DNA from 3 places in the Aliisedimentitalea scapharcae genome. Region 1 is predicted to be linked to each of the others. Evidence: riboswitches for the same ligand, from Rfam matches in the RefSeq annotation. Region 1 holds a riboswitch; each other region holds the start of a gene.
What was found. Region 1 has a riboswitch for cobalamin ahead of QEZ52_RS18185 (CbtB domain-containing protein). Riboswitches for the same ligand answer to the same signal wherever they lie in the genome.
Positions count from the first base shown of each region.

Region 2: linked by a shared signal. The riboswitch ahead of QEZ52_RS07020 (DUF1636 family protein) and the one ahead of QEZ52_RS18185 (CbtB domain-containing protein) in region 1 are both predicted to bind cobalamin.
Region 3: linked by a shared signal. The riboswitch ahead of QEZ52_RS04060 (hypothetical protein) and the one ahead of QEZ52_RS18185 (CbtB domain-containing protein) in region 1 are both predicted to bind cobalamin.

Region 1 is NZ_CP123584.1:3,913,300-3,919,309, reverse strand. It holds gene QEZ52_RS18215 (DUF6638 family protein) at 1-1,309, shown strand, start outside; gene QEZ52_RS18210 (hypothetical protein) at 1,311-1,580, shown strand; gene QEZ52_RS18205 (DUF1523 family protein) at 1,593-2,237, shown strand; gene QEZ52_RS18200 (DUF1636 family protein) at 2,210-2,599, shown strand; gene QEZ52_RS18195 (hypothetical protein) at 2,757-3,284, opposite strand; gene QEZ52_RS18190 (CbtA family protein) at 3,381-4,082, opposite strand; gene QEZ52_RS18185 (CbtB domain-containing protein) at 4,087-4,263, opposite strand; cobalamin riboswitch at 4,296-4,501, opposite strand; gene QEZ52_RS18180 (DUF5928 domain-containing protein) at 4,675-6,010, opposite strand, start outside.
Region 2 is NZ_CP123584.1:1,492,005-1,498,014, forward strand. It holds gene cobN (cobaltochelatase subunit CobN) at 1-2,122, opposite strand, end outside; gene cobW (cobalamin biosynthesis protein CobW) at 2,129-3,163, opposite strand; gene QEZ52_RS07020 (DUF1636 family protein) at 3,167-3,556, opposite strand; cobalamin riboswitch at 3,658-3,889, opposite strand; gene cobO (cob(I)yrinic acid a,c-diamide adenosyltransferase) at 3,918-4,556, shown strand; gene glpD (glycerol-3-phosphate dehydrogenase) at 5,581-6,010, opposite strand, start outside.
Region 3 is NZ_CP123584.1:865,000-871,009, reverse strand. It holds gene QEZ52_RS04075 (Lrp/AsnC family transcriptional regulator) at 1-217, shown strand, start outside; gene QEZ52_RS04070 (alpha/beta fold hydrolase) at 786-1,652, opposite strand; gene QEZ52_RS04065 (TetR/AcrR family transcriptional regulator) at 1,733-2,314, shown strand; cobalamin riboswitch at 2,333-2,549, shown strand; gene QEZ52_RS04060 (hypothetical protein) at 2,652-3,056, shown strand; gene QEZ52_RS04055 (protein-tyrosine phosphatase family protein) at 3,063-3,611, opposite strand; gene QEZ52_RS04050 (DNA polymerase III subunit gamma/tau) at 3,789-5,570, shown strand; gene QEZ52_RS04045 (TauD/TfdA dioxygenase family protein) at 5,679-6,010, shown strand, end outside.

The DNA of each region.
Region 1 (6,010 bases):
AAGCCCTGCCCTGATCGACCGTTACAATCGGGCACTGGAGCATTTGTCCGGCAAGCAAACCGGGCTTGGCGATTTTCACGTCGACATCTCCGGGTTTTCGCCCGAGATCGCGCAGGAGCTGGGCGATCCGCTGTATCTCAATCCCAATGGGGTCAATCGGCAGTTCATTCTGCTCACACCCGAACAGAAGAATGCGCCGCTGCTGGACGCGAAATTTTCGACCAGCCGGGATATCCTGCAGCAGTTCATCGCGCGCAATCTGGCACAGCTGTTTGCCCTGACCGCCACAGATGCCGTGGCGGGCGAACTGGTCAATTCGGTGTTCAGCGTTGAGACACCTGCGCGCCTGTTCGACATCCGTCAGATCCGGGTCGAGGCCGACACGACCAGGGGAACCATTGCCCAGGCCGATCACCTTGCCGGGCTGGTCGAACGGTTCAAGACCGAAGAGGATGGCTGGTTTGACGATGTATTGATCGCCGAAATGATTGAAACGGCCAAGCAGACCGGTGATGTGTCCCGCAACCCTGTGCACCTGAAGCATGAAACATTCGAGCAGCGCAATTTCTGGACGGCGCATTTCGGCGGGATCTATCTGTTTCAAGGGGTGGACCACCCCGCGATGATCACCAGCGGGCCACGGCCGACAGAGGAGCTGCCGATCAAATACGTCTTTGACATGAGCGACCGAAACCGGATTGCCAAATTTCTGGACTATAATGGGTTGGCCGAACCGGTGGTCAAGGCGCGCGGTGTGGATGGTGCGGCGATCCTGCGCCAAAAGATGGATTTCATTGTCGCGGATACGTTGAGCCGCAAGGGCCTGAATCTGACCGGGCGGTCGCGATCGGATTTGCGGCGGCTGGCGCGGGCGCATGTTGGAGAATTGCCGGTCGAATACGATCTGTTGGCTGCCATGGTCCGTTGGGCGGAAACCGGCGGCGGGTGGCCGCGGGTCAGTTCGGATCACCCCGGGTATTTTTATACGTTGCGCGCTGCGGACACGCCGGATCGGGATCTGGTCAATATGCTTTTGGCAGAGCTATGTCCGTTGGACATCCGCCAATTGTTCATTTGCCACAAACCCCTGTTCTACGAATCCTACAGCACCTGGCCCGAGCCCAAGAAAGCCTATGTTGCAGAGTTTCTGGCCTCGGAATATGCGGTGGACAAGGCGGGCGCGCGCGCGGCACTGTTTGGACATGAACCCGACATGAGCGGCCGCACCCCGGAGCCGCCCCCAAAGCCGGGACGTCGCGATGACCTGATCGACCGCGTCGGTCCCTGGGGTGCTGTAAGGAGACGTTGAGATGTTTGCGCTGTTTCGCCTGCTTGTTGTCCTGCTGTTCATTCAGACGATTGCCTATATCGGGTTGTCGCTCTATTCCCGGTCGGTGCGCAAAGGCAAGCTTGAGGCGCATTGGGACAAGAAGGACGCCATGAAGGGCGACAAGGATATCTTTGTTGAACGCGGGTTGAAACGCTATGATGCCTCGTTTCGCCGCAAGCTTATTCTCGGGGTCTATATCGTGCCGTGGGCGGGTATCGTGGCCTTGATCTATATTCGGAATTTTATGTGAGGACCTCAAACCATGGTCTATATCAAATGGGCGATCATTCTGCTTTTCTGGGGCACCGTCGGGTCAGTCCTGCATTATGCGCTGCCCAGTCATGACACGGTGCGGATCGTCAATACCTATGAAGAACGACAGGAGCTGAACGACTGGACCCGGATGTTTTGGGCGGTTCCGGATGATCAGTCGGTGAACCTGATCAGCCGCGACGTTCAATTCATTCAGGCGGTGAGGCCCAGCAACCGGGCAATTGTCTATCGCAACGAAGATACCGGGTGGGGCTGGCCGTTCTATTTCAAGTTCGACACCGCCAACCTGTATACCGAAGCGAATGACCGGATTTCGACCAAATCGGATCCCGAGTGGGTGTCGGTCATGCATTATGGCTGGCGCAATGAATTCCTGTCGATCTTTCCGAATGCGATTTCGATCAAACCTGTGGCGGGGCCCGATCACAGCCCGGTCAACTGGTTCAATATCGTCTTTCTGACGATTCTCGCTGGCATTGTCTGGGCGATCTGGGTGCGGTGGCGCCGGTTCCGGCAGGCCCGTATTGATCCGATGATCGAGGATGTCGAAGACAGTCTTTATGCGGCGGGGGATGCGATTTCGGAACGCCGGGGCCGGATCCGTCGGTGGCTGGACAGCTGGAAGTCGAAGTAAGCGACCCGATGACAGAGATCCGAACTCAGGTGCAACTGGTGCTGTGCACGACCTGCAAGTCGGCAGCGGACCGGTCGTTTCGCGACGGGTTGCAGGCGGCGCTGGACCTGCGTTGGCCGGGACAGGTTCAGCTGTGCGATCAGGCGTGTCTGAATGGATGTGCCAACCCGACCACGATGGCGTTGCAGGGGGCAGGGCGGGCCACCTATTTCTTTGCAGGTGTTCAGCCCGAGACGGATCGGTCGGATATTCTGGAAACGGTCGGGGTCTATCTGGACGCCCCCCAGGGGTGGATTGAGGATGCGCGCCCTTGTGGTCGGTTGCGCTTTTGCCTGAAGGGGCGGATCGCGGCCCTGTGCTGAGACTGGGCAGCCCCGGGGGGCTCCCGCCCGGTCCAGACGCATCAGAGATGCGCCAGGACCCGTTGGGCCAGGCACCGCCTGACCCGGTAAACCGGCCCAGGCGGTGCCTGATCGCGCGCGACAGACGGCAGCACGGGGCGGCAACGTTGCGGAGTGATCAGTTCTCGATTGTCAGCGTCTGGCTCAAAGGTGTGGCACCCACGGCAAGCATCTTGTGATCATTGCTGTTCAGGGTCACTTTGACCTCGACCTGGCCTTTGGGCAGGGCAGACAGATGCAGCCAATCTGCGTAATAGCGGCCCAGTTTGACGCCATTTATGTAAACGTGGGCATGCCCTTCGCCCTCTACATGTGCGGTCGAGGCGTTTTCAGGTGCAAAGCGGAAATTTTCTGTCTGGATGTTGAGATTCCAGCCAGCGGCAGGATCCTTGTGCACGGCGAGCGTCAGCGTTGGTGCCGCGCCGTCGTCCGCGACAGACACCATTTCGTCGTGGTTGTGGCCGGATCCGTGCCCAGATCCGTTCCCAGAGGTCGCGTCGGCATGTTGTGCTGTTGAGCCGCCGTGCTGGCCGGGGTCGCCATGGTCGTGGCCGTCAAAAGTGATCCCATTTCCGGCGGCAATGGTGAAGCCGATGCCGCCACCAAAAACGAGGCCGATCAGCAGGAGAGGAATGGAGCGATCCATGGTATTTGGTCCTTGGGGTCCGAAAAAATGAGACGAGCGCCCCCAAAGAGTGGCGACGCTCGCAGAGCGATAGGGACCGGCGGTCAAATCCGCGATTTAGGCGGCCTGACCATTGGCCGAGCCTGTGCCTTCGCGTTGCCAGAAGTATCCGGCCAGACATCCGAGCAGAACCCAGGCAACCATGCCAACGCCAAAGGCGCGTGCGGCAAAATGGGCCCCGATTTCCGTTGGGACAGGACCGGTAAACACCGCAGGCTCCGGTGCGCCGATCACATGCGGTGCCAGCAACAGGATCGCAGCAGCCCCCCAGGCGGTCCAGGATTTGCCAAAGGCAATCAACCACATGGCCAGGGTCGCAGTCAGCACCGTGGCGAACCACCAGATCTGGCGGTCACCAACGTCGGCGGCGGCAACACCGGGAACTTCTGGGGCAAGCGAAAACCCGGGTGCGAAATGCACAGCGACAAAGCCCGCGACACCCCACATCAGACCTGTGCGCCCATTGATGGTGGCACCGCGCTCTTCGGCCTGGGACATCAGCGCCACCAGAACCATAGCATAGCCGGAGTAGACAAGCATGGTAAAGACCACGCTCAACCCGTCGCGCACGGCTTCAAAACCGCTCACGTCCTGATGCGCCGACACCGTTGATGACGACCCGAAATGAACCAGATCCCCCCCTTCGTACAGCTCGGCATGCAGCAGAACAGGCTGTACAAAATACAACTGCAGCAGGGCGGTTATCAGCCCTGCTGCAGCACCAGCGAACAACGCGCTGGTCAAAATCCGTGTGAACATCAGCTTAGTGGCAGGGGAAGCCGGTCGCGTGACGCACGTCATGGGCTGCATCGTGCAGGGTCGACGCCTGAACGTGGCCGGTGATCGACACGATGGCCAAACCGATCAGAGCTGCAAAAACAGCAATGCCAAAACCGGCTTTGCTGTGGGACTGGGAAACGGTGGTCGCTTGCGCGTTCATTTTGTCTTCTCCTTGCCGTCGCACCCGACGGTGTTGTACGTTCGTTACCCGGCAGGTCTCCTGGCTCGCGGATCATGGCGCTTTGCCCGCCTTCCCCGATCCAAAAGGATCAAGTGGCAATTGGACAGGCGCTCACCGCTTACAGTCGCGGGGGCGGCTCCGGAATGACAGCGTTGCGGCCGTGACACCGGATTCCCTTTGGCAGCCGAAATCCGGCGCCGGATCATTCAGTGTTAGCGTATCCTCTTGTCCCTTGCAAAGTCCAATTGCGAAGACTCCGGGTCGGGAAGCGACCAAGCGGTTGTTGGCCGTGCCGCAAAGCCAATTCCGCAGGATGTTTTGCGACGTGGAGCGGGTTTTGCGGCGGGCGAGGGCGGGCGATTCTGCCCCCGCGGGCAAGAAACCCGCCGGTCAATCCGCGAACAAATGGTCGGTTTGGGCCAGGCGCAGGGCCTGATCGGGCGGGATGGTCAGGAAGTCCTGGAATTTGCCCGCATTCTCTTCCGGGCTGTCGGACTGGTGAACCCGATAATGGCGGGCAAAGCCGGCATCGCGGATGCGATCGGCCTCGTGCACGATGTCATTGCGGATTGTGGGAAGCAGCCGTTCCAGCGTGGCCTGCGGCGTGCGTTCGCCTGCCAACCCCACACGGTGCGCATGCCCGATCAGATATTCATCGGTGAATTCACATTCCACGTGCAGCATCCGGGTGACGGAGCGGTCCGAAAAGAAGTCGTGCAGCAAGTCCAGATTGGACGGGTCCATGCAGACCAGCAACCGATCAGTTTCATAATATTCAAATAACATGCGCATCAGGGCGCGCCGATGCCGGGTCCGTTTTTCCAGCGACGACTGGATACCCCCAAGATCGGGGAGAGGGGTGCCTTCTTCGTTGAACAGGTATTCAATGCAGGGAATGTTGGTCACATGACGGATTTGTTCCAGGATCCGTTTGGAGACATGCCATTTCTTGCACACGACGATCAGGAGTTCGCGTTCACGCCCAAGCGTGCTTTCCGTTTCCCAGAACCGCATGGCAAACCGGCGTCCGATCCGCCCCTTGCCGGACAGGAATTTATACAGGCTGCGGCCTTCGTTCGAAATCTGGAAATCGACATCATGCGCCGCATACAGTCGCCCGAGTCGGGCCTTGAGCTCGACCGCTTCGGGGCTGATCTTGCGCGCGAACAGGAAATCCTGGCTGAGCAGCAAGTCATAGTGATCATTATGGAAATTCACCGGCATTCCATAGTCGGTGAACATCAGGAACGTCAGTGTGCGCGCCTGGACTTCGGTTTCTGGTACCAGATGGCGTACAAGCGTCTGAAAAAACGTCTCATCCGGAATCCAGGTTGTGCGAAAGAAACGCATGACGTCTTTTCTGGTGCGGGTGAATTCGAGAATCCATTCGACCGTGCGCCGACGCAGGCACCACCATTGGGATCCGATTTGCACCTGGATATCATGCGGGATCTCGCGCGAAACACCCAATCGTTTTTGCAGATTGAATGCGGCATAGAACAGTTTCTTGTGCGTGCGTTCATTGAAGTAATGGCGATAGGTCAGCCGTTCTTCCTTGATCCCGGTCTTTATCCAGTCGCTTTCGAAAAAATCGAAACTCTCGATAAAGTCGTAATCGTTGCTGTCCAGAAAATGATGCGCATATTCTGCGGTCTTGATTGCCATGCAATCGCCGGACAACATGTAGAAATGGGTCGCACGGGGGAATTCCTCGACGGCCGCCTCT
Region 2 (6,010 bases), 2.0 Mb from region 1:
CCGAGCGCCCGCGAAATGGAGAACCGGAGGGGCCGGGGGCGACCAGACGACCGGCCAACGCATCGCGCAGGCCCTGGCGTTCACTGTCACCGCAGTCACCGGTGCCAAAGATGTGCAGACCTTCGCCGTATTGGCTTTCTTTGATGTCACAGACAAAGCGGTCGATGCGTGTGATCGCTTCGGCAGGCGAGCTGTCAGGCGTCAGTCCCAGATCGGCTTCGACCCCGGTGCCCTGGGCTTCGGCGCGGATGTCAGAAATCAACCGGTCACGCCGGGCCGGGTCCAGACCGTCGGCGGTGGAGTATTCATCCAGCAGGCTTTCCAGTCGTCCCATGCCTTCGGGCAGGGCGGTCTGTGCCAGCGGCGGCGGCAGATGCCCGATGGTCACGCCGCCGATACGGCGTTTGGCCTGGGCGGCCTCACCGGGGTCATTGACGATGAACGGATAGGTGACGGGCAGGGCACCCGTCAGTGCCTCGGGCCAGCAGTCGCTGCCAAGCGCCACGGATTTGCCAGGGAGCCATTCCAGTGTTCCATGCGCGCCAATATGGACCAGCGCATCGATTTGGCCCCGCAACCACAGATAAAACGCGACATAGGCGTGGCGTGGCGTGCGTTCGAGATCGTGGTAATCATCGCTGCGTGTCTGAACATCGCCGCGTTCAGGTTGCAGCGCGATCAGCGCCTGACCGGCGCGCAGCGCCTTGAACACGAACTGACCGTCGATACAATCGGGATCACTGTCCGGTGCGCCCCAGGCCGCCTCCAGATCGTCGCGCAGCGTTGTAGGCAGGGCGTCGCGCGCGGCGAGGTAGTCCTTTACTGGCCAGCTCAACGTGTCGCGCATCAGCGCCTGACCCAGATCTGAGGGCGCAGCGACCGCATAGCTATGTGTGGCCAGATCCGTCAGAATTTCGGTGCAGGAGGCCAGCGCGTCCATTCCCACGGCATGAGCCAACTGGTGTGCCTTACCGGGATAGGTGGACAGGATGATGCCGAGGCGTTTGTCCGCGTTGGACAGGGTGGCCAGTTTGCGCCAGCCATCAACACGATCCACCACGGCGCGAATGCGATCGGCATCGGCGCGGTGGGCAAAGCGCGAGTATTGCAGATCGAGGTCCTGGCGTCCGGGGGCCTTGAAGCTGGCAACCCCGGCAAAGATCCGACCGTCGACTTCGGGCAGCACCACATGCATCGCCAGATCGGCAGGGGACAATCCGCGTTCGGCTTCGGCCCAATCCTTGCGCCGGGCGGTTGACAGGGCGACCTGAAACACAGGGCAGCCGACAACCGACAAGGGGGACCCAGATCCATCCGCCGCTTGGGCTGAAAAGGCTGTGGCGTTGATGATCGCAACCGGGTCCAGCGTGGGCAATGTCTCGCGCAACCATCCCGCAGCAGCAGGGGCTTTGAGCGAGGCGGCAAAGACGCCAAAGGCGGCATAGCCACGGTTGCGGAACTCGGCGATCAACGCATCCACCGGTTCGGTATCGGCAGAAGTTAGATAGGAGCGGTAAAAACTGACCAGAACCAACGGTTTGCCGTCCGGATCAACGTCCGGCACGACGCCCCGATCCGGATCATAAAACCCGAACTGCGGCATGGATTTGAGCCCCAGTACCGGCCCGGCATAGAGACCAGCAGCCAGCGCCAACTGGGCCAGCGCCGCCTGTGCTGCCACAGCGCCACCTGCATCGCACAACGCCTGCAATCGGCGTAATGTGGAAACGGGCAGGGTGGACAGTTCGTCCAGGCGTGCATCTTCGCGCCCGTCCGCAGGCAGGATGGCCAGGGCAATGCCCTTGCGCCGTGCCAAATCCTGAAGCGTGGCCAGACCATAGGACCAATAGCTTTCGCCGCCGATCAGACGCACCAGAATGCCCTTGGCCCCCTCCAGCGTCTGTTCGGCATAAACATCCACCGACAGCGGATGTTTCAGTGCTACCAGGTTGGCCAATCGGCACGTGGGCAGTTTGCCATTCGCGCGATGCCAGCCCGCCGCAAAAGCACCCAGGTCACTGTCCGAGAACGACAACACCACCAGGTCCGCAGGGTTTTGCCCCAGATCCTGTGGGGTGTCGGTCTGGTCCAACCCATGGCTTTCGCGAAAGACGACATGCATCGTGCGTCAGGCTCCCAATTCGGCGCGGATCGCCGTTTCGTTGATGTCGTCATGCTCGGCGATCACAACCAATTGGGTCTTGCGGGGCTGACTGCCCCAGGGCTGATCGAACTGGGCCCGAACCCGTTCGCCAACGGCCTGAACCAGCATGCGCATCGGCTTGCCGGTAACAGCGACGTACCCTTTGACCCGCAGGATGTTGCGTTCGCGCGCAAGACGGATGATTGCATCCTGCAACACTTGGGGGTCATCTACTTCGCCCATTTCGACCACTATGGATTCGAAATCGTCATGTTCGTGGTCATGATGGCCATCATGATGGCTGGGGCGGGCGTCCAAATCGTCTTCGGCGGCGGCGTTCAGACCCAGAATCACACGCGGGTCAATCACGCCTTCGCTCATTGGCAGCACCGGCAGCTTGCGCGGGGTTTCCGCATCAATCACGGCGCGTGCCTTGGCAATACCCTCTTCGCCAGCCAGATCCGCCTTGGAGAGCAGTACGATGTCAGCGCAGGAAATCTGATCCTCGAACACCTCGGACAGGGGCGTTTCGTGATCCAGCGACTCATCAGCTTCGCGCTGGGCCTGAACCGCGTCCAAATCCGGAGCGAACTGGCCTTTGGCGACAGCTTCGGCATCGGCCAGAGCAATCACCCCGTCCACGGTGATGCGCGATCGGATCGCGGGCCAATCAAACGCCTTGAGCAACGGTTTGGGCAGAGCCAGACCGGATGTTTCGATCAAGATATGTTCAGGCTGCTCCGGCAGGGCCATCAGCTGTTCGATGGTGGGAATGAAATCATCGGCGACGGTGCAACAAATACAGCCGTTGGCCAGTTCGACAATGCTGTTTTCCGGGCAGTTCTCATCGGCGCAGGATTTCAGGATGTCACCATCCACACCGGCGGTGCCAAATTCATTGACCAGCACGGCCAGACGCTTGCCCTGAGGGTTTTGCATCAGATGCCGGATCAGCGTGGTTTTGCCAGCGCCAAGAAAACCGGTGATGACGGTGACGGGGATCTTGTTGAGGTCGGACATGACTTACTCCTCTGTCGGCATTTCAGCCGGGGGGATACGTGCGATGGATTGTTTGCGAAAGACAACGGGGCGTTCGCGCCAGGGCACCAGCCCGTTGTCGGTATTGGAATAGGCGGTGACGCCGGCAATGATGTCTTCGGCGTGTTGCGCCGGGTCCATATCGCCGTACACATAGGACCAGCGCGCCGGCCCTCCGGTCAGCGCCATGGAACAGCCCCGGGTACAGGCCGACAGGCATTCCACCGGGCGCAAGCGGATATTGTCCGGCAGGTCGAAGGCCTGCAAGGCTTCGTACATTTCGGTGCCCGGGCGTTTGGCTTCCGGGTCGCTCATCTCTCCACGACGGCAGGTCGTGCAGATCGTCAGTGTTACCTGGCCCTTTTCAGCCATCATGGCAGACCTCTTTCGCGCGTTTCGACGACAAGGGAGAGATGGCCAGCAAGGGCGCCATGAGCGGCATGCCCAACAGCCGGACGCGAAACACCCCGTTCGCCCGTTACAGTTCCAGCGCTGGCAGGTCTCCCGGCTTGCGGATTTCGAGAAACCCACGTGGGGCTCTCTGCGGCTGGCCTGCCTTCCCAACCTTGCGGTCAGTGGCCAGGCAACCTCTCCGGTCACGGTCGCGGGGGCGGCTGCGCTTCGGCTTTGGACATTTACATGTCGCGCAGCCTATCGCATTCCCTCTTCGCCTGTCCTAGAACAGGCACCAGCCTTGCCCCCTTGCGGCAAAGGCCTGCCCCTTGTCAAGAGAAGGATGTCCCCCGTGACCGACACGCCAGAAACACCAAGTGATGACGATGCCCGCCACGCGGCGAAAATGGCCAAGAAAAAAGCCGCCCGCGACAGGATGATGGCCACCAAAGACGGTGAAAAAGGGCTGATCATCGTGCATACCGGCCCGGGCAAGGGCAAATCCAGCTCTGGATTTGGCATGATCATGCGCTGCATCGCCCATGAAATGCCCTCGGCTGTGGTGCAATTCATCAAAGGTGGTTGGCAGACCGGGGAGCGCACCCTGATCGAAACGCATTTTTCCGATCTGTGCCAATTCTATGCCATGGGCGAAGGGTTCACTTGGGAAACCCAAGACAAGTCCCGCGATATTGCCGCCGCGCAACGGGGCTGGGAAAAAGCCAAGGAAATGATTCGTAACCCCGAGATACAGATGGTGTTGCTGGACGAAATCAATATCGCGCTGCGCTATGAGTATCTGGATATCAACGAAGTGGTGGAATTTCTGGCCACTGAAAAGCCCGAGATGACCCATGTGGTGTTGACCGGTCGCAATGCCAAGGAAGAGCTGATCCAAATCGCGGATCTGGTCACTGAAATGGCGCTGGTCAAACATCCCTTCCGGGCGGGTGTGAAGGCGCAAAAGGGCGTGGAATTCTGATCTTTGGGTGAGGTCTGATCGGCGGTTCCTTCGGCGCGTCGATCTGGGCAGATCGCGCCGTCGTTTCCTTGACGCTCAGTGTCAGGGCCGACAGGCGGGTGATGTTTCCCACTGAACTGCTCTGCCATAGCTTTGGCAAAGCAGAGGGTTTGTGCCGCTCCCGGTGTGTGGGCCACCGGACTGAAAGTTCTCGGGGGGGGCAGTCTCAGGGCGCTTGTTGCATGTCTGAGCCATTCATCAACGCGGTCGGCGGGGTGTTTCCGATTGCGCTGTGGGGGCGACCTTCGCTGTCGTCGCTACACCACTCCTGGGTTTTGAACCTGCATCGTCCAGGCTCGGGACCCGGTGTGTGCTCAGGTCTTTCGCTCGGAACTTTCTGGTAAACCCTGCGATTGCGGCATTCGTCAGGGTCACACGGACAATGGCGTGACGTGGCTCATTCCAAGGGCAGATCAGCGACCCGGTGTGTCACCCTGGTGATCGCCTCATCCGACATCTTCAAGTGTTTTATCTCGGGCGGCATCTGGTCGGAATATTTTTTGCACCAGTTGTGGAGTGTCACCTCGGCAATTCCGCTCGGTGGCACCGCTCGGCATTGCGCGCGCCATCAGCGTGCAATCCTCCACCTGCTTGGGCAAAAACGTCATCTGTGCATGTGTGACCCTGCCCGGTTGTTGCACCTCTCTGTCTGCCGCGCTCGGAAAAGGCACTGGAAAACTCCAACGTTAGACCGCCCAGTAGTCAGCTATTCAGGTCAGGGCCAGGACCCCCGCACCGATGACCGGTCCGCGCGTCCGCTCGAAGCCGGGCACAGGGCTCCTGCTTCTTTTTGGTTGAAAATACCTGGTCGCTGCCCGTGACAGACAAAGCGACGCCAGTGGTCCGACCGACGTGTTCGATGCCGGCGGTGTGCTCCCGCCCGGAGCTCAGCGCATCGCAGATGCGCCTCCTCCCGTTGGGCCAGGCATCGCGCGGGCAAGCCCACCCGATGCCCGCCGTCCGTCGAGCGCCCGGTTTGTGTGACCTATACTTTGCGACTGGTGCAACTGGCAGCGATGAAGGCGTCGATCTCAGAGACCTGCTGTGGAGAGACCCGCAGCCCCAGCTTGCTACGCCGCCACAAGAAGTCTTCGGCCGTGCGCACCCATTCCTGATCCATGGCCCATTCGAGTTCCCGGGCCGTGATCGTGGCCCCAAAGGACTGTCCCAGATCGCTTTCGGATTTGGCATCGCCCAGAACGATCCGGGCTTCGGTTCCATAGGCCCGGATGAGTCGGCGCGCCCAATAGGGGGTTAGAAACGGATAGCTCTGCTCAAGCGCCTGCACCTGCGCCCCAAACTCGTCCACGCCAAAATCGCCACCTGGCATTGCCACGCCTGCCGTCCAGTTCGACGCGAGATCCGGAAATACCGCCTGGGCCTGTGCCATCGCGGCTTCGGCCAGTTTGCGATAG
Region 3 (6,010 bases), 1.4 Mb from region 1:
TAATCGCTTTGAAGGCGAAGTCATGCGAATGGATGAAGTGCTCGACTGCCATGTTATGGCTGGCCAAGCGGATTATCAATTGCGCGTCGCCGTGGCCGATCTGGAGCGGTACGAGCACTTCGTCCGCGACAGGTTGCAGCGTATTGGCGGTCTGGCCTCTATCGATACGCGATTTGCCTATGGCGTTGTAAAAGAAGCAGCCGCATTTCCGATTTAGATGAAGCTCCCGAATAAGGTAGCTGTTGATCTACCATGCCACTGCAGCAAGGCTCGGCATTTCATGAAGTGACACGAGCAACGCAATGGTCTTGCAGGATAGGTCGGCTCGCAAAAAAGAACGACCTCTTTAGTGTTATAATCTCTGGCTTAGCATCAGTGACTCTGCACATACGACCATATGCTGCGTTAGCGATCGCGGCAGATGCACAAGTCCGCTTTGTTCGCATAGCAGGCTGTGGTTCAAATCACGGCGAATGGCCGGAGTCCGCCTTTTCTCAAAATCGTGCAGGCAATTCAGCGCTCTGGTCGTGTCTACTTGGGTCTGGGGGAGCGCCCCCTCCCAGTCGAAATGGCAGCAAGCGATCTCAAGACGTGGCTCTCATCTCCAAATTGCAGCAAGGCTCTCAAAACCGGGGTCAGTTGAACAGCTTCTTGGAGACTTGTCGAAACGCAACATCAGAAGGTCCATTCTTTGGCCGAAAACACGGCGACAAATATCCGCCCAATCTATTGTTTTAAAATACTTTACCGTTGTGTGAGATCTGACATTGCGAACTGGCGATCTATCACGCCTGCGGAATCAACGTGGGCCACAGGGAAGCGGAAGCACGAGCAAAAGCCCCCATATGGCCGATTTTGGACAGACCAAAATCCGACGGCACAACGGTCGTACACTTGGTTTTTTCGGGGCCATATACATCCTGCAGACGGGCAACACATTTCGGCGGAATCGTTTCGTCATCGTCAAAGGCAAATAGCGAGACCGGCGCACCTGACCGAGACCAATCAGCGACCGGCAACCCTTGCCCCATTTCTGGCAAGTAACTCTTGGGTTTCGTGCACCACCTGCGCCACTGCCAATAGACACCCGATGGAAGATCCACGTTGAAACCGACCACCCGCCCCGGCAGGTACCCCAGCATCTTCACCAGCATTGGCGCATGTCCAAACCAGAACAACCGGGCAAACAGCTGATAAGGCCAGGGGTGGTCCGTGTGGCGCACCAGGCCGCTGGCGACACCGATCATGCGCTGCACATCCTCAAGCCCGTCTTGCAAAGGCATCAGCATCGCCCCCAGTGAATGTCCCACCACCCAAATTGGCACGCCAGGCAGCAGATCGCGCATGGCATTCCGCGCCGCGGGTTGATCAACCAACGCCCAATCGGACATCGTCGCATCCGAATCTCGCGGGTGCCGCGTAGCCGAAGCCCCAAAATCCGAGTAATCATATGTCAGACAGGCCATATTGCGGTCCGTAACCAACCAACGGGCAAAATGTCGATAAAAGCCATGCGGTGCGCCGGTCGCCGGGTTCAGGACAACGGCGGCAACAGGATCGCCCTTGGGGCGGAACAAGGTGCCGTGCAGGCGTTTTGAACCGGCATCAAAACTGACATCTTGTTCCGTGACATCAGGTTGCAAATCTCGCATCTTCCACCCCGCTTTCGAACTAGACCGTTTGGTCTATTCACTCTCTGGACCAATCGGTCCAGTTCTGTCAAGCTGGCACCATGACTGACGTTACGCCGCCAAAACCGCTATCGACCAAGGATCGCCTGATCCGAGCTGCGGCCAATCTGTTCCGCAACAGGGGCTATCATGGCGTTGGATTGAATGAATTGCTGGTCGAAGCAAAGGCACCCAAAGGATCGCTGTATCACCACTTTCCCAACGGCAAGGCCGACTTAGCGTTGGCATCGGCCACCTGGGCATCCGACCAGATGTTGCGGTTGATCGCCAGCAGTTTTGACCCTGCGGATACATTTGCAGCGGGGGCCACGACTCTGTGTCACAAGCTCGCCAAATTGTTTGATAGCGCCGGAAAGTGGAGCGGTTGCCCGGTCTCTGCAACCCTGTTCGAAGGGCCGGAAAACGAAGATTTTCACACCCACGCAGCACATCTGTTTCAGGGCTGGATTACCGAGGTCGAACAACACGCCCTGCGTCTGGGACAATCCCCCGAACAGGCGCACCGATCAGCCGAGAACCTGTATTTGCTGATGCAGGGTGGCTGGCAATTGGCACGGGTCCAACGCGATTCGGATATCCTGCGCCGCCTCCCAGACCAGATGTGCCACTTCGAATCCGCTTGACGCTGCGGGGTCGCAGGCATTAGCGATGAACCCGATGGTTCCCGCGTTGCTCACGTGGCCGGGATGAAAAGGGAATGTGGTGCGGCCCCGAAAAGGGCCCAGTCCACGACTGCCCCCGCAACTGTAGGCGGCGAGCGACCCCGAATGATCACCACTGCGCCAGATCCGGCGTGGGAAGGATCGGGGAAGTTTTGACCCGCAAGTCAGGAGACCTGCCATCGGAACTGAAACTTGTACCTGGACGGGGTGTCTGGGCAGGGTTCGATGATGGCACAACGCGCCAATACCACATCGCAACACCTGTCAGGTCCACCCGTTCAACTGCGCGGAGGGCGCTATGATCTGGACTGACAAAACGTATTCTTATGCTGCAACCTTGTGCCAGCACACCGGACGCCCTTGTCCGGCAGCTGCGCGGATCGTCAAACGACTGACCCAGGCGGTACATCGCGCCGGAGCAGCCACATCGCCTGATTTTGAAATCGACGGATCTGCGGATGTCCAGGGCTGCGATCGTGTCTGTACGGCGCGTTTTGTGGCGACACAGGACCAGATCCGGTTGTTTTGCGGGGTCTCGGGCGATACCGCGAACGCCACGCTTGATCGCATTGCCGATGCATTGTTTGACATGACCGGTGCGATGGCCTCCCCCGGTGCGGCGCATACACCCTGCGCCATGCTTCAGGCGCGAACCCGACCGGCTCAACCCGCAACGCCCGCTCTCTCGGTGGCGGTTCCCTGACGCCTGTCAGGTCGGAGCGTGGGGCAACCTGCGCTCCCCATACGCCCAATTCATTTGCTCGGTGGTTTCCACCGCACACGGGCGCACTGCGCGCAGCCGGGCCAGTGCATGGGCCGGGACCTCTCCCGATTCAATCATCAACCGCAGCGCAACCATGCCGGACCGGCCACACCCACCCTTGCAATGCACCAGCACGCGCCCCCCACCGACCAGCGCCTTGCGGGCCATATGGCTGATCTCGGGCCAGCGGGCCAGAAAACCGGGGCCCGGCGCACCGAAATCTTCGACCGGAAGATGCGCCCAGCGGCTGGCTGCACGCTGCACGTCCTGCCCCAGGGCCGACGCCCCGACCGCCTCCATTTCCGTATAAGTGGTCATTGAAATCACCAGGCCCGGTCTCCATTCACGAATATGGTTCATATCGGTCTGGTAACACCCCGAAGCCCCTGGCAGCTGGGTGATCGCAAGAATCCCATCTGCGACCGAAATCGCATGGATGACCAGCCCTGTGTGGCCAGCATCCGGGGAACCGTCTTGACTGTCCTGTGCCTGCATGTGTCGCCTCAAGCCTGCTATCGCCTCCTTGGGAGCCAATAGTGCAGCAGCTTTGCGAGATCCCAAAGAGAAATCGGCAGACCGGGCATTTGGCCCCTATGACCGGTGGACGTCACGGGCCTACCGCCGTACCCTGAGCGGCGACCCTGACCTCACGAATCCCGGCGCGAGCATTGCATGACTGATCACACCGCCAGCCAGTACCAAGTGCTGGCCCGCAAATACCGCCCTGAAACCTTTGCCGACCTGGTCGGACAAAGCGCGATGGTGCGCACACTCAAGAATGCCTTTGCTGCGGACCGGATTGCCCAGGCATTCATCATGACCGGGATCCGGGGCACCGGCAAAACCACGACAGCACGGATCATCGCCAAGGGAATGAACTGTATCGGTCCCGATGGGACCGGCGGCCCGACAACCGAACCCTGCGGACAATGCGAACATTGCACGGCGATCATGGAAGGACGCCATGTCGACGTCATGGAAATGGACGCTGCCAGCCGCACCGGTGTGGGCGACATCCGTGAGATCATCGACTCGGTGCGGTATCGCGCGGCCTCGGCTCGCTACAAAATCTATATTATCGACGAAGTTCACATGCTGTCGACCAGTGCGTTCAACGCGCTGCTCAAGACGCTGGAAGAGCCCCCTGCGCATGTGAAGTTCATCTTTGCCACCACCGAAATCCGCAAAGTCCCCGTCACGGTGCTCTCGCGGTGTCAGCGGTTCGACCTGCGTCGCATCGAACCCGAAGACATGATCGCCCTGATGCGCAAGATAGCCGCCGCAGAAAACGCCGAGATCGCAGAAGATGCGTTGGCGTTGATCACGCGGGCCGCCGAAGGTTCGGCCCGAGACGCGACATCGCTTCTGGATCAGGCCATTTCACATGGAGCTGGCGAAACCTCTGCCGATCAGGTCCGGGCCATGCTGGGGCTGGCCGACCGGGGCCGGGTGTTGGACCTGATGGATATGATCCTACGCGGCGATGCTGCCGGGGCGCTTACTGAACTGGGGTCGCAATACGCCGAAGGGGCCGACCCGTTGGCAGTGCTGCGGGATCTGGCCGAAATCACCCATTGGGTGTCTGTGGTCAAAATCACCCCAGATGCCGCCGAAGATCCCACGATCTCTCCCGACGAACGCGCCCGGGGCGGCCAGATGGCCGAAGCTCTGCCCATGCGGGTTCTTACACGGATGTGGCAGATGCTGCTCAAGGCCCTAGAGGAAGTCGCCGCTGCGCCTAACGCCATGATGGCAGCTGAAATGGCAGTGATCCGCCTGACCCATGTGGCCGACCTGCCCAGCCCCGAAGAGCTGATCCGCCGACTGCAGGACACGCCTCCGCCCCCCCCGAATCCAGGTGGCGGCATGGCTGCACCTGGGGGCAATGGCGGATATTCCTCCCAGTCTGCTATGGGCAACCTGCCGGCCGGCGGACCCGCCGCAAGCAGTGTTACACCTGGTGCTTCCGGATCGGGCGCACCCATGGCGGAATTGGCGGGCGATCCGGCCTTGGCTCTGGCCCGCTATCCCACCTTCGAACATGTCATCGAATTGATCCGCAAACATCGAGATGGCGTATTGCTGGCCCAAGTCGAAAGCTATGTGCGTTTGGCCTCGTACCAGCCCGGCCGCGTAGAATTTCAACCTACCGAAGATGCCCCTGCTGATCTGTCACAAAGGCTCGGGGCACAGTTGCAACGATGGACTGGAAACCGCTGGGCTGTCATCGTGGTCAATCAGGGCGGTGGTGACACCATTCGCGAACGCGAAGACGCCGCCGAAAACGCATTGCGCGCAGAAGCTGAAGAACACCCGCTAGTGCAGGCCGTTCTGGTCAACTTCCCCAAGGCCCGGATCAAGGAAATTCGATCCGCACAGGACATTCTGGCTGAAGTCGAAGCCGAAGCCCTGCCCGAAGTCGAAGACGAATGGGACCCCTTCGAGGACGGGTAATCACGCCCGCGCGCCTCTGGATCAGCCCATTCTGGCCTTGCCTCGAATTTGGGCTTGGTCGAATCAACGTCCTGGCGAATAGTTCTCGAAAAGACAGGGTTCAGAATCATGCACACCACGCCGCTTCATCCCCGTTTCGGGTTGGTTTTTCATGACGTCAATCTATCAGACGTTACCGCCGACCACCTGTTTCCAGAAATTCGCCAGGCCTTCGAAACCCATTCGGCCCTGCTGTTTCGTGGGCAGGATCTGTCAGACGCGGAACACACGCGGTTGGGGCACCTGTTTGGCCCGCTGGAAAACCGCGAGTCGATGGCCTTGGGTACAGATGTGGCTTTTGAGGTCTCGGCGCTATCGAACCGCACGGCCAAAGGCTTGCGCGAAGCTGACGACCTACGATTGCTGGATTTGCAGGCCAACATGTTGTGGCACACCGACAG